DNA from 2 places in the Nocardioides sp. P5_E3 genome. Region 1 is predicted to be linked to the other one. Evidence: predicted binding sites of a transcription regulator. Region 1 holds the regulator's gene; the other holds the start of a gene.
What was found. The regulator LexA, encoded in region 1, represses DNA repair genes until DNA is damaged. The targets are predictions, from matches to a motif close to TCGAACANNTGTTCGA.

Region 1 (7,173 bases):
ACCGATGCCGACGACGCGCTGCCGTGGAAGGGCATCGACGTCGGCTCGCCCTTCGACTACGGCCAGCAGTCGATCCTCTACGTCGCCCGCCACCTCCCGCAGCCCGGCCGCGACGGCCTCGGCCCTGCGCAGCTCGACGAGATCTGCGACCTCGTCGACGCCCTCGACGGCCGCACGCTCGGACTGTTCTCGTCCCGGCGCGCCGCGGAGACCGCGGCCGAGGCCGTGCGGACGCGCCTGCCCCACCTGACCACGCTCGCGCAGGGCGACGCCCAGCTGCCCGAGCTCGCCAAGCAGTTCGTCGAGGACCCCCACACCTGTCTCTTCGGCACGCTCTCGCTGTGGCAGGGCCTCGACGTCCCGGGCGACACCTGCCAGCTGGTGATCATCGACCGGATCCCGTTCCCGCGGCCCGACGACCCGCTGATGTCCGCGCGCCAGAAGGCCGCCGACCAGGCGGGCGGCAACGGCTTCATGCAGGTCGCCGCCACCCACGCCGCGCTCCTGCTCGCGCAGGGTGCGGGCCGCCTCATCCGCACGACCTCCGACCGCGGCATCGTCGCCGTGCTCGACCCGCGCCTCGAGACCGCGCGCTACGGCCGCTTCCTCAAGGCGTCACTGCCGCCGATGTGGTCGACCACCGACCCGGCGCTCGCGCGGCAGGCGCTCAAGCGGTTGGGGCAGTCCTAGCCAGCCGACTCAGGCCAGCGGCTCGTAGCCGAAGACCTGGTAGTCGCGTCGGTACATCGTGGCCACCAGCGCCCGGAGCTCGTCGGAGGCCTGCCGGTCGCGGCCGCCGGGGGCGGTCTGGTTCTTCGGCGCCGACGGCACGGCGGGCGCGCCGATGCGCTCGCACACCTCGGCGAAGTCGCGGTCGAACGTCTCCAGCCGGCCGACGAAGTCGACCCGGTTGAGGTCGATCATCCGGCTCTGCAGGGTCAGGTGCTGGTCGGTGCCCGGCACGGCGGACAGGTCCTGCACGGCGGTCCAGCGGGCGAACTCCTCGACCACCTGCATCCGCTCGTGGGTTGCGGGGTCGAAGTCGTAGTAGTTGTTGTCGACGACCTTGTCGTGCCACGCGGAGACGAAGCGGTCCAGCGGGTCGCGCACGAAGGCGAAGGTGAAGTAGTCGGCGAAGCTGGCCACGGGGTAGCGGACCCGCATCGCGTGGTCGACGTCCATGCTCACGCCGTGCGTCTCGCAGTGGTGGCGGATGGTGCGCGTCGCGACCTTGGCCACGCGGTACCAGACGAACCGGTGGCTGTGGCTGATGGTGAGGTTGTACGCCAACGGGCTGAGCCACGCGGACGCCTCGCCTGCAGCGGCCAGACGGTCCACCTCGGCCTGTGCGTCCGGGGTCAGCCGGCGCCGGTTGCCCGGACGGGTGCGGAAGAGCTCCGGTGAGGGAGCGTCGGGGCCGGCGGCAGACATCGCCGCGAGGCTACACGGACCGCGCCCTCCCACTCACCCGAACGGGATGCGCCCCCGCAACGACTCCGGGTCGGGCACGGGGGTCTCGGTGGTCTCCTCGATCAGCGCGCGTGCCTTGTCGACGCTGTCCCACACGTTCCACAGCAGCACGCCGCGGACCTGCCCCGACTTCAGGTAGTAGACGACGCCGGTGCCGACCTCGCCGTCCTTCCAGTCCTCCACCATGTCGAGCCGGCTGCTGGTCTCGCCGACCGCCTCGTAGCCGTAGTCGAGGATGTCGGACCAGAAGAAGGGCGTGTAGTCGTACGTCTCGTCGGCGCCGGCCATCACCTTGCCGGCGTGCTCGCCCGACTTCTCGGCGTGGTCGACGTGCTCGACGCGACGGCGCCCGAGGAGGGCGTCGGGGTAGGACGCGACGTCGCCCGCGGCGTACACGTCCGCGTCGCTCGTGCGCAGGTGCTCGTCCACGACGACGCCGTTGTCGACCTCGAGGCCGGCGGCCTCGGCGAGCCCGGTGCGCGGGAGGACGCCGACGCCGATGACGGCTGCGTCGGCGGTGATGGAGGTGCCGTCGCCGAGGCGGATCCGGACGCCGCCGTCGTCCTCCTCGCCACCCTCGACCGAGCCGTGCACGACGGTCACGCCGCGGTCGGCAAAGGCCTTGGTCAGGGTGGCGGCGAGGGCGCGGGGGAACATCTGCTCCTGCACGTCCTCGAGGTCCAGCACGAGGGTGACCTGGACACCGTTCTGCACGAGGGCGGAGGTGATCTCCGAGCCGATGTAGCCACCGCCGATGACCGCGACGTGGCTGCCCTCGGTCGCGACGGCGCGCAGCCGCTGGTAGTCGGCGGCGGTGCGGTAGTAGATGACCCGCGGGCCGGGGTCGACGGAGAGCACGCGGGGCTCGGCGCCGGTGGCGAGCAGCAGCTTGCCGTAGCCGACGCTGCTGCCGTCGGCGAGGCGTACGACGTGGGCGCCGGGGTCGATCCCGGTCACCGTGGTGTCGGTGACCAGGTCGACAGCGTCGTCCTCGTCGAGGTCGCCGGCGAGGGAGGATCCCTCGAGGGTCTCGTCGTCCTTGAGCCAGAGGTCCTTGGTCAGGACGGGCCGGTAGACCGGCTTGTCGGGCTCGGAGCCCAGGACCGCGATGCGCCCGGCCCCGTCCTGCGAACGGATGCCCTTCACGGCGCTCGCCGCAGCGACCCCCGCACCGACGATGACGTAGTCATAGGACTGCTCCACGTTGCTCATGCCGCCATCGTGCACCCTCGCTGGTCGGGGTGTCCCTCGCCGGTCGATCAGAGGCTGCGGAGCACCGCCGTCACGACACCGAGGATCGTCGCGTTGTCGCCCGGGATCGGGTCGTAGGCGTCGTTGTGGGGGAGCAGCCACACGTGGCCGTCCTTGCGCTGGAACGTCTTGACGGTCGCCTCGCCCTCGATCATCGCCGCGACGATCTGGCCGTTGGTGGCGGTCTGCTCCTGACGGATGACGACGTAGTCGCCGTTGCAGATCGCCGCGTCGACCATCGAGTCACCGGAGACCTCGAGGAGGAAGAGGGTGCCCTCGCCGACGAGCTGCTTGGGCAGCGGGAACACGTCGGTGACCTGCTCCTCGGCGAGGATCGGGCCACCGGCGGCGATGCGGCCGACGACCGGGACGTTGGTGGCGACGGGGTTGGCGTCGCCGATGCCGGTCTCGTCGTACGACGGCTCCTCCGAGCTCGACATGCTGCGCCGCGCAGCCATCACCTCGGGCAGGAACACCTCGAGGGCGCGCGGGCGGTTGGGGTCGCGCTTGAGGAAGCCCTTGCCCTCGAGCACGCGGAGCTGGTGGGCGACGCTGGACGACGAGGTGAGGCCGACGGCCTGGCCGATCTCACGCATCGAGGGCGGGTAGCCCTTGGTCTCGATCGAGTCCTTGATCGTGGCGAGCACCCGCTGCTGGCGCGGGGTCAGACCGGTGGCGTCCGGGGGGCCGTCGGGCATCTCGATGACGTTCTTGTCGTCCTGCTTGGCCATGCGTCCTCCACTAGCGTCGACCCCTCCGTCCGCGGCTGGACAGGGAGGATCAGGTGCGCCCACCGTAGACCTCGGAACGCCGCAGGATCAAACACCTGTTCGAAGCCGCGTGTCGCTAGTGTCCGGGCATGTCGACCAGCCAGCTGACCGGCCCGCCGTCCTCCTGCGTCGTGACGGGTGGAGCCCGTGGGATCGGGCGCGGGATCGCGGAGCTCCTGGTCGCTCGCGGGCACCACGTCGTCATCGGCGACGTCGACGGCTGGGCGGCGGCCGCGACGGCGGCGGAGATCGGCGCCGTCGCCGGCCTCGCCCAGGACGTACGCGATCCTGACGCCCACCGCCTCGTGGCGGAGGAGGCCGCGCGACACGGCGTGCTGACCGCGTGGTTCAACAACGCGGGGGTCGGTGACGACGGCTCCCTCGTCGATCTGTCGGAGGAACAGGTGCGCCGGCTCGTCGAGGTCAACCTGCTCGGTACGACGTGGGGCACCCGCGCGGCGCTCGCGGCGTTCGGCTCGGCAGGCGGCGACGTCGTCAACATCGCCTCGCTCGCCGGCCTCGGGCCGGTTCCGGGCTACAGCATGTACGCCGCCACGAAGGCCGCCGTCGTCTCCCTCTCCACCTCCGTCAACGCCGAGGCGCCGCGCGGGGTGGGGGTCCACGCCCTGTGCCCCGACGGGGTCGACACGGCGATGCTCGCCGCCCAGGACCCGGCGGGCCTCGGGTCGCAGCTGGTCCACTCGGGTGGCCCGATCCTCGACGTCTCCGACGTCGCTGCTGCGGCTGTCGCGCTGATCGGATCCCGACGCGTCGTGCGGGCCGTGCCGGGCTGGCGCGGGGGAGTCGTCCGCGGCTCGGCGCTCGCGCCCGGGCTGATGCAGCACGCGGCCGGGCTCTTCGCGGCCCAGGGTCGGCGGGCGATGAGGCGCCGCTGAGGTCCGTTCGAACACGCCGAACATTTGTTCGACAAGGTGCTTGAACTGTTCGAACACGTGCTCTAACGTCGTACACACGTTCGATCGAACGTCTGATCGACACCCGGTGGTCACAGCCACTGTCGGTGGGTCCGACTAGACATTCGCTCGACAGAACACGACCGGCTGATCTTCCCCAGGAGGCCACCATGAGCACCCTCAGCCTTGCACCTGCTTTCACCGCCATCCCGCGTGCCCGCTCGACGGTTCGTCTGACCCGTCGCGGCCGGCTGGCGGTCTTCCTGACGTCGCTGTTCCTCGTCCTCGGCGTGGCGTTCATGCTCGCCGGCGGCGCGGTCGGCACCGGCGAGGCCGGCCAGCCGGCCCCGACCGAGATCGTCCAGGTCGCGCCGGGCGACACCCTGTGGGGGATCGCCAGCGAGATCGCCACCGACGGCGACGTCCGCTCCATGATGAGCGAGATCGAGCGGCTCAACGCCCTCGAGTCCGCCGGCCTCGCGGCCGGCCAGAAGCTCCGCGTCCCAGTCGTCTCCGACTGACGCAGAGGCCTCCATCAGCCGCTTCGACCCCGGCTGGTGGAACCAAGGGGAAGACCGAGGGGCGGGCCCAGTGGCCCGCCCCTCGGCGCATTTCCGACCACCTCGTCGATCGAGGAGGTCGCGCAGCGACCGTCACGAGATCCAGGTGCCCGGTGTGGTCGTCGGGGTGGCGCTCGGGAGGGTGGCGGCACATCGCACGCTCGTGCGCTGCCGCTCGCCGGGGTGGCGGCACATCGCGCCGATGGCGGTCGGATTCATGCCATCTGCCGCCACCATCCGCCGCCCAGCTCGTGTGGTGGCGGCACATCGCACCGGCGGCGATTGGATTCATGCCATCTGCCGCCACCATCGGCCGTTCTCCACAGTTTTGCCGTCGGGCTGGTTCCGCGGTCGCCCGGATGGGTAGTTTCAGCGTGCTGACGTTGTTCTCGGGAGGCACCTCATGCACGTACGCCGCGCACTCGCGCTGACCCTCGCGGTCCCCGTCCTGCTGGCCGGGTGCTCCGACGACCCCGAGCCGGAGCCGAAGATCCCGGAGACCACGAGCTCGTCGCCGACGCCGACTCCCACCGAGTCGGAGACGCCGCAGGCGGAGAGTCCGGAGGACTTCATCCGGCGGTGGCAGGAGGCGGCCGATGAAATGGCACGCACTGGGGAGACGGCCGCTTTTATGCGCTTGTCGAAGGGATGCCAAGCGTGCGCGACCTACGCCGACCAGGTCTCGGACGTCTATGACCAAGGCGGCAAGGTGGCATTCGGGGGGTCCGAAGTCCTTGCCGTCGAGGAAGACGCGGCCAAGCCCCCCACGTTCGTCGTCGACGTGAAGGCGACCAAGCTCCGGATCGAGGTTCCTGGCGACGCCCCGCAAGTCTTTCCGGCGGCCACGCAGCGGTATCGAATGATCCTGAAGCGCGACGCCAGCTCGTTCATGATGGCCAACTATTCGGTGATCTGATGAGAGCGCTGGCGGTGATCGTCGCCATTGCATGCTCCGTGCTGGGGGTGGCGCCCGCGCCGGCAGGTGCCTCCGCGGCGGACCCTTCGTGCGTTCAGGTCACGTGGCAAGCGATCGCATCGGACTGTGCCTGGACGTATGCCGAGTACACGGATGCATCCGGGTCGCAGGACGAGCACACCTGGGTCGTCACGATCCAGTGCGGCAACGGCGGCATCTGCGTCGAGCACGTCGAGTGCACCGAAGGCGGCCAGGAGGGCTACGTCCACGACGTCTACATGGACGGGACCGACGTGGGTGACGTCTGCGTGCCGCAGGACGCGGTCCAGCAGGTCGACCTGGCGAAGCTGATCATCCGGCAGTTCAAGCGGATCGCCTGGCCGTCGTCCAAGCTCGTGGTGCAACCGCGCGGTGGGCGCACCCTGGTGAACTTCGAGACCAACTTCTACACACCCGACCACCGGTCGATCGACCAGTCCGTCACCGTCGCCGGACAGCCGGTGGTGATCCGAGCCGTCCCCGTCTCGTACGCCTACCTGTTCGGCGACGGCGACAGCACGACGACCGCCAGCCCCGGCAGCCCGCACCCCGATCTCGAGATCACCCACGCCTACGCGCGGACCGGTGGCGTCGTCGTACGGGTCGACACGACGTATGCGGGTGAGTACCGGATCGGGCAGGGGGAGTGGACGTCGATCCCGGACACCCTGACGGTCGAGGGTGCCGGGCAGGACCTCGAGATCGTCGAGGCGCTGCCGCAGCTGGTCCTCGAGTAACCCGGGCGACAACGCGGAGCGCCAGAGTCACCAGGTGACACTGAGGCTCCGCGATCAGCGAGCGGCGCGCTTCCCGCCGACGGGGCGCGGGGGAGCGTCGTCCGAGGGCGGGGGTTGGGAGATTCCCAGCGCCCGCATCAGGCGGGCGACGAGCAGCAGGCCCGCGAAGAGGCAGGCGATCGCGCCGAGGCAGGCCAGCGCCATGAAGCTCCAGGCCGACCCGCCGGACCCGCTGCGCGCCGCCGTACCGAAGTCGATGGCGGCGTAGACGAGGTAGCCCCAGGCGACCATGCAGAGCGTGATCGCCGCGCCGAGGGCGAGGGCAGCCTTGTTGAACTTACGAGGCGACGGAGCCGCCCGGCGCGACCCTGCTCTCTTCCCCGTGGACACGGAGATCATTGTGGCCGATGTGGCCTGAGTGGGGCAGTCGAACCGGCCAAGAGAAGCTGTCGACACGCCGTCCCGAAGCTGGTGAAACGGCACTGACCTGCGGTTTTGGGGGACCCGGCAAAAACC
Region 2 (7,173 bases), on a different contig from region 1:
GCTGCCGGTGGCGATGAGGGTGCCGCCGCTGACGTCGAAGGTGCCGTTGACGTCGAGCGCGCCGTTGCCGTCGGTGGTCGGGCCGTAGACGGTGATCTCGCCGCCGGTGATCGTGGCGCTGCCGTTGGAGTCGAGGCCGTCGCCGCTGGCCCACACCTCGAGCGTGCCGCCGTTGACGTACAGGGCCAGCGAGTCGTCGGCCGCCATCGCGCCGCCGGGCTGCCCGTCCATCGAGGCGCTGTCGTCCGAGGAGGCGGCGTTGACGCCGTCGTCGGCGGCGTGGAGCTCGACGTCGCCGTCGTCGATGACGATCAGCGAACCCTCGAGCGCCTCGTCGGAGCCGGCAACCTCGACCGTGCCGCCGCCGATGAGGACCTGCACGCCCTTGATGCCGTCGTCCTGCGAGGTGACGGTGAGCGCGCCGCCCTCGATCAGCACGAAGCCGGAGCCGGCGTCCTCGGTGTTGTCGGCCTTGAAGGTGTCACCGACGGCGTCGACGGTGACGGTGCCGTCGGTGAGGACGAGGTAGTCCTTGCCGAGGATGCCGTCGTCGACGGACGTCACGTCGATGGTGCCGCCGGTGATGACCAGGCCGTCCTTGCCGACGATGCCGTTGTTGCTGTTGCCGGTGACCGTCAGCGAACCGGTGCCGCCGATGGTCAGGTCGGCCGTCGAGTAGAGGGTGCCGGTGGGTGCGTCCTCCGACGTGTCGGCGTACGTCGCCGCGTCGGCGAGGGCGTTGGTGCTGCCGTCGGCGAGGACGACCACGACCGACTGGGCGTCGACGACGTCGATCGCGGCGGTCGTCTCGGAGGTGACCGTCGCGTCGTCGAGCACGAGGCGGACGACGCCGTCGCCGGCGTCGACGACCACCTGCCCGGTCAGCTCACCGCTCAGGACGTAGGTGCCGGCGGCCGCGATGGTGACGGTGCCGTCCTCGACGGTGACCGCGTCGCTGTCGGAGTCGGCGCCCGAGCCGGACAGCGTGATCGCCGTGGCGTCTGCCTCGCCGTAGGAGGTGTCGCCGGTCTCGACCTCGACGTTGCCGTCGAGCACGTCCTCCACGGTGGTGCCGGAGACGGTGGCGGCGGCCGACCTGCTCGGGCTGCTCGACGAGCTGGAGGTGCCTGCCACGGACGCGCTGCACCCCGCGAGGAGGACGGCGGCCAGGGTCCCGGCCACGGCCTGACGGAGGGGGATGAGTCGCATGGGGTGCGGCCTTTCGGTCGGTGGTGCCGCTCTCAGCGGCTCGTGGCGTCGATGCTGGACGCCCCACCTGTCGAGGCCGTGGGCCCACCTTGTGCGTCGGCTGTGAAGTGACGCCGGCGTCGGGACCCGCGAAGGGGTGTGGCTACCTGCCCCAGTTCTTGCGGCGCACGGCGCGGCGTGGCTTGCCACCGGCGTACGACAGCGACGAGTCGACGAGGAACCCGCGCTCGAGCGCCTCGCGCCCGATCAGCATCCGGAAGCCCATCTCGTCACGGTTGCTGAGCGTCATCACGGTCGTGATGGTGCGGCCGGCGAGCCTGACGTCGAGCGAGACGGCGTACCTCTTCTCGACCTGGCCGTTGCTGGAGCGCACCTCGCGCATGTCGAGCACCGGCAGGCTGAGCTCGACGTGGTCCTCGTCGGAGCGCTGCCACGGGTGGATGGAGAAGCGCACCCGCTCGTGGCCGTCCTCCTCGAACACCTCGAGGTCGAAGGCGTGGATCGACGACGACCGCGCGCCCGTGTCGATCTTCGCCTTCACCCACGGCACGTCGGCCTGGGGCAGCGCCACCCACTCGCGCCAGCCGACGACGACCTTCTCGGGTTCGGTCGGCTGGGGGGCGGGGTCCACGCGGCCATCTTGGCAGGTGGCGGCCTCCGGGCAGGTGGTTGGATGACGTCCCATGAAGCTCGCCATCCTGTCCCGGGCCCCGCGGTCCTACAGCACGCAGCGGCTCCGCACCGCCGCCCTGGACCGCGGCCACGACGTGAAGGTGCTCAACACCCTGCGCTTCGGCATCGACCTCACCGGCGACGAGCCCGACCTGCTGTTCCGCGGCAAGCAGCTGTCGACGTACGACGCCGTGCTGCCCCGCATCGGCAACTCGATCACCTACTTCGGCACCGCCGTCGTGCGCCAGTTCGAGCAGATGGACGTCTACACGCCCAACACGAGCTACGGCATCGCCAACAGCCGCGACAAGCTGCGCGCCACGCAGATCCTGTCGCGCCACAAGATCCCGATGCCGGCCACGACCTTCGTGCAGGACCGGGCCGACGTGATCCCGGCGATCGAGCGCGTCGGCGGGGCGCCGGTCGTGATCAAGCTGCTGGAGGGCACGCAGGGCATCGGCGTGATCCTGGCCCCGACCATCAAGGTGGCCGAGGCGATCATCGAGACGCTGCAGAGCACCCGGCAGAACGTCCTGATCCAGCGCTTCGTCAAGGAGAGCAAGGGCCGCGACATCCGCGCCCTCGTCGTCGGGGACCGCGTCGTCGCGGCGATGCGGCGGGTCGCCCAGGGCGACGAGTTCCGCTCGAACGTGCACCGCGGCGGCAGCGTCGAGCCGGTCGAGCTCGACGAGGAGTTCGAGCGGGTGGCCGTCCGGTCCGCGCAGATCATGGGCCTGCGCGTCGCCGGTGTCGACATGCTCGAGGGCCGTCGCGGCCCGCAGGTCATGGAGGTCAACTCCTCGCCCGGGCTCGAGGGCATCGAGCGCGCGACCAAGCTCGACGTCGCCGGCGCGATCGTCGACTACATGGCCAACCAGGTGGCCTTCCCCGACATCGACGTACGCCAGCGGCTGACCGTCTCGACCGGCTACGGCGTGGCCGAGATCGTCGTGCACGCCGGCTCCGACATGGTCGGCAAGAAGCTCGGCGACTCGGGCCTCGACGAGCGCGACATCACCGTCCTGACGCTGCACCGCGGACCCCAGGTCATCCCCAACCCGCGCAACAAGACCGTGCTCGAGGGCGAGGACCGCCTCCTCTGCTTCGGCAAGCTCGAGGAGATGCGCTCGATGATCCCCGACCGCAAGCAGAAGCGCGTCCGGCGACTGATGAAGAAGCACCTGCCGCCCGAGAGCTCGTAGCCCACGGTCCTTCGCTGCGGGTGAAGCCGGGAGCGCCTGCGCGCTCCACGATGGGTCGACTGACCCCCGGCGATGCTCGGCCGTCGCCACGGCACCGATGGCGTGGTGATTCGCATGGCTCCTGCGGAAGACTCCGGCGGCACGCCGCGCCAGGGCATCCTCCTGGCGGCGGCGATGTTCGTCTTCGTCATCGACACGTCGTTCATGAACGTGTCGATCTCGGCCGTCGTGGAGGACCTCGACACGACCGTGAGCGGCGTCCAGTCAGCCGTGGCGATCGAGGCGCTCGTGTCCGCTGCGTTCATCCTCATCAGCAGCAAGATCGGTGACCTGTTCGGGCGGAAGCGTGCGTTCGTCCTCGGCATGCTCTTCTACGCCGTCGGGGCGATCGCGATGGTGTTCGCGCAGGGCCTGACGGCGATCATCGTCTTCTGGGCCGTCCTCGGCGGGCTCGGCGCGTCCCTCTACCTCCCGGCGATGCAGTCGCTGATCCACGGGAACTTCGAGGGGAAGACCCGGGCCAAGGTGTTCGCCCTGGTTGGTGCGTCGGGGGCGATCGCCGCCGCGATCGGTCCCCTCGTCGGGGGCTTCGTCACGACGCTCCTGTCCTGGCGCGTCGGCTTCCTGCTGGAGGCGCTCATCATCGGAGCCGTGCTCCTGGGGAGCCGCGGCATCCGGGACGTGCCGTACGCCGGCGACCGGTCGGTCGACGTCCCCGGGGCGTTCCTCTCCGTGATCGGCATGGGCGGCCTCGTGCTGGGCGTCCTCGCGTGGCAGGAGGGCGCCGAGTCCGTCGTGCTCCTCCTCGCGATCGGGGTCATCGCGATGGCCGGTCTGGTGTCCTGGCTCATCCACCGCAAGCGCGACGGCAAGCCCGCGCTGATCGACCCGGGCCTCTTCTCGTCCAAGCTGTTCAGCACCGGCGTGACCCAGATCTTCCTGCAACAGGTCGCGCTGGGCGGGATGCTCATCGCGCTGCCGATCTTCTTGCAGCTCGTCTGGGGCTACAACGCGCTCCAGGCGGGCATCACGCTCGCGCCGCTGTCGCTCACGATGTTCGGCGTCGCACTGCTCGCCGGGCGGAGGGCTGGGCAGCGGAGGGCGAGCAGCATCATCCGCGCGGGCTTCATCCTGCTCGCCGCGGCGATCGCCGGCCTCATCCTCCTGGTGCCCCGGGCGGACTCCGGGTGGCACCTGGCGATCCCGCTCATCCTCGCGGGCGCCGGCCTCGGGCTCCTCGCCTCCCAGCTCAACAACTACGCGCTCGCCCCGCTCTCGGAGGACCGGGTCGGCGAGGCTGCAGGCGTCACGTCAGCGACCGGGTCGTTCGGCCTGTCGTTCGGTCTCGCCTTCGCCGGCGCGATCATGCTCGCCACCCTGTCGACCTCCTTCACGAACATGGCGGAGTCGAGCAGCGTCCTGCCGCCGGCCGACCAGGAGCGCGTAGCGACGGTCCTGGAGGACGACGCGCAGGTGATGAGCGACGCGCAGCTCGAGGAGCTCCTCGCCGGCCAGCCCGAGAACATCCAGGACGAGGTCCTCGCCATCAACGACGACGCCCGGGACCTCGCGCTCCAGGTCGCGCTCCTCGTGGCGCTCCTCGCCTCCCTGGTGGGGGTCGTTGTCGCGTTCCGGATGATGCGGCTGCCCGATCCTGCGACCTCGGCGACCGACGAGGTGGGCCTTGGGTGAGACCTCGCGCAACCGGCGCGAAAAGACAGTTGCGGTGCTATTCGAACAGGCGTACGATGTGGGTAGCACGCTGGTCCGGAAAGGATCCCTCGTCTGAGGTGACGGGGATCTGGGGACCAGGACAGTCACCCATAGAACCCGTCTTGGTGCTGACGGGATGCCGTACGGCTCTCGGGTGACGCCCTGGCAACGGTGCCACCAGTCATGCCTCACCGCTCCGCCCCGGACCCGGGCGGTGTCCAGTGAGCGCGTGCGAGGAGGTGGCCTGAGTGCATCCCATCATCGGGTGTGCCACCGACGTCCAGACCGCCTTGAAGGGCGTCGCGTCGGTCGAGCCGGCCTTCATGTCGGTGGGGGAGAAGCAGTCGGCGCTGGTGGCGCTGACCGAGGCCCGCTCACAGCTCGACGCACTGACCGCGACGGTGCTCGCCGCCTCCGACGACGTGGGCGAGCAGCACGGGCTGCGCGACGCCGCGGCGTGGCTCGCGGTGCAGACGCGGACGACCCGACGTGAGGCTCGTCGCGACCTGGCACTCGGCCGGGCGCTCGAGCAGCACGACGGCGTGGCTACGGCCCTGACGTCGGGTGTGCTCCGCACGGAGCAGGCACGAGTCATCGTCGAGGCGGTCGACGCTCTTCCGCCGCACGTCGACCTTGACGTTCGCGGGCTCGCCGAGACCACCCTGCTGGAGCTGGCCGCACGGCACGACGCCCGCGACCTGCGGCAGATCGGCAAGCGCATCCTGGACGTGGTGGCCCCCGAGGTGGGGGAGTGCCACGAGGAGTCCGTGCTCGCGGGCGAGGAGGCTCGGGCTGCTGCCGGTGTCGAGCTCACGCTGGTCGACGACGGCGAGGGGCGCTGCCACGGCAGGTTCACCGTGCCGTCCCACGTGGGCGCGATGCTCAAGCGCCACCTCCTCGCGCTCGCCAACCCGGCCCGCCACACCGAGGCCGACCTTCGCGACGAGTCTGGCGCCTGGAAGCCCCCGCGGCGGCGGCTCGGCGAGGCGTTCGTCGAGTACGTCGAGCGCTACCCGGTCGACGCCACCCCGCAGACCGCAGGCGTCAACGCCACGATCGTGGTGACCATGACCCTCGAGCAGCTGATGGCCGAGCACGCCACCGCGTTGCTCGACGACGGTTCGCGCATGACCGCGGGCCAAGCACGGCGACTGGCGTGCGAGGCCGGGATCATCCCGGCCGTGCTCGGGACGGACTCCCAGCCGCTCGACCTAGGACGGACCGCCCGGCTCTACAACAAGGCCCAGCGCATCGCCCTCGGCCTGCGCGACGGTGGGTGCACCGCGAAGGGCTGCGAGACCAGCGCATCCGGCTGCCACGCCCACCACGACGACCCCTGGTCGCGCCTCGGCCTCACCGACCTCACCAACGGCCGGCTCCTCTGCCCCCGCCACCACCGCCTGGCCCACGACTCCCGCTACGCGATGACCGTCCACGCCGACAACAAGGTCACCTTCGCCAGGCGGACGTAGGCCGGCGAGGGGGATGCCAAAGAGCGCCCAGATTGGGCGTGTGTCAGTGGCGCTGCGAACCGCCCAGAATGACGCGCACGTCATTGATGCGCACGCGGCGAGTCCTTATCGACTGCGGCACGGGCCGTGAGGGGCTCAGCGGGTCTTGCCGCAACGCTCGGCTTCCTCAATGAGGTGCTCTGCACTCTGCTGCATGAGGATTTCACTACGGTTCCGTCGAAGATTGTCGAGCCAGTCCGGGACGTGTGCGTTGGTCTGGCGGATGTTCAGGATTTGGTCTTGTACCGCCCGGCAGTCAGTGATCGTGATCTCGCCATGGCGCTGAAGTGCCCTCTCCCAGAGGCCGTGGACCCTCGTTTCAACCTTCGCCTTAGTCTCGCTGCTTTCGCGGTTGTTACGGATCATCTCGATGAGTTCACGTGCGGGGCCAAGCAGTGGCAGGACGAGTGCGATTAGGGCGTCGGCGACGGTGAGGCTTCCGAGTAGCGCAACGGCGACCCCGGCGAGGACGAGGGCGACGAGAACGCCGATGAGAATGCTGGCGTAAAAGCGGTGGATCGAGGCGCCCCAGCCGAGGTTGCTGCGTTGGCAGATGAGGACGTCGAGGGGGCGAGCGACCGTTCCGGTGTCGGGGTACCAGTCCCTAGTCCGATTGCCTCGATAACGGTCGGCCGCGTCGGCAACGAGTGTCGGCGAGGGGTGCTCAGCCGCAATCGCGTTCCAGGGCATGTCGAACACGTAGGTGTCGAACTCTTCTTGCATGAAGGCCGCCTGTTTTCGGCGCCGCTTCTCACTCCCGCCGCCGAGAACAGACCACAGGAAGGTGGCCGTCCCGCCGAGGGCGCCGCCGACGACCCGCGCCTCGGGGATCGCGAGGGCCACCGCCACGGTGATAACGGCCAGCG

Region 2: a site for LexA is predicted at 4,817-4,832, ahead of ACXJKB_RS10510 (DUF222 domain-containing protein). Genes of this name have one in related genera too.

Annotation. Positions count from the first base shown of each region.
Region 1 is NZ_JBFUMR010000017.1:23,396-30,568, reverse strand. Features, by position in the region: gene ACXJKB_RS12410 (ATP-dependent DNA helicase) at 1-690, shown strand, start outside; gene ACXJKB_RS12405 (sulfotransferase family 2 domain-containing protein) at 700-1,431, opposite strand; gene ACXJKB_RS12400 (NAD(P)/FAD-dependent oxidoreductase) at 1,465-2,682, opposite strand; gene lexA (transcriptional repressor LexA) at 2,730-3,452, opposite strand; gene ACXJKB_RS12390 (SDR family NAD(P)-dependent oxidoreductase) at 3,581-4,387, shown strand; gene ACXJKB_RS12385 (LysM peptidoglycan-binding domain-containing protein) at 4,576-4,926, shown strand; gene ACXJKB_RS12380 (hypothetical protein) at 5,369-5,881, shown strand; gene ACXJKB_RS12375 (hypothetical protein) at 5,881-6,657, shown strand; gene ACXJKB_RS12370 (hypothetical protein) at 6,712-7,047, opposite strand.
Region 2 is NZ_JBFUMR010000013.1:102,685-109,857, reverse strand. Features, by position in the region: gene ACXJKB_RS10530 (carbohydrate-binding domain-containing protein) at 1-1,209, opposite strand, end outside; gene ACXJKB_RS10525 (ATP-dependent zinc protease family protein) at 1,352-1,840, opposite strand; gene ACXJKB_RS10520 (RimK family alpha-L-glutamate ligase) at 1,893-3,083, shown strand; gene ACXJKB_RS10515 (MFS transporter) at 3,198-4,775, shown strand; gene ACXJKB_RS10510 (DUF222 domain-containing protein) at 5,045-6,268, shown strand; gene ACXJKB_RS10505 (S-4TM family putative pore-forming effector) at 6,404-7,173, opposite strand, start outside.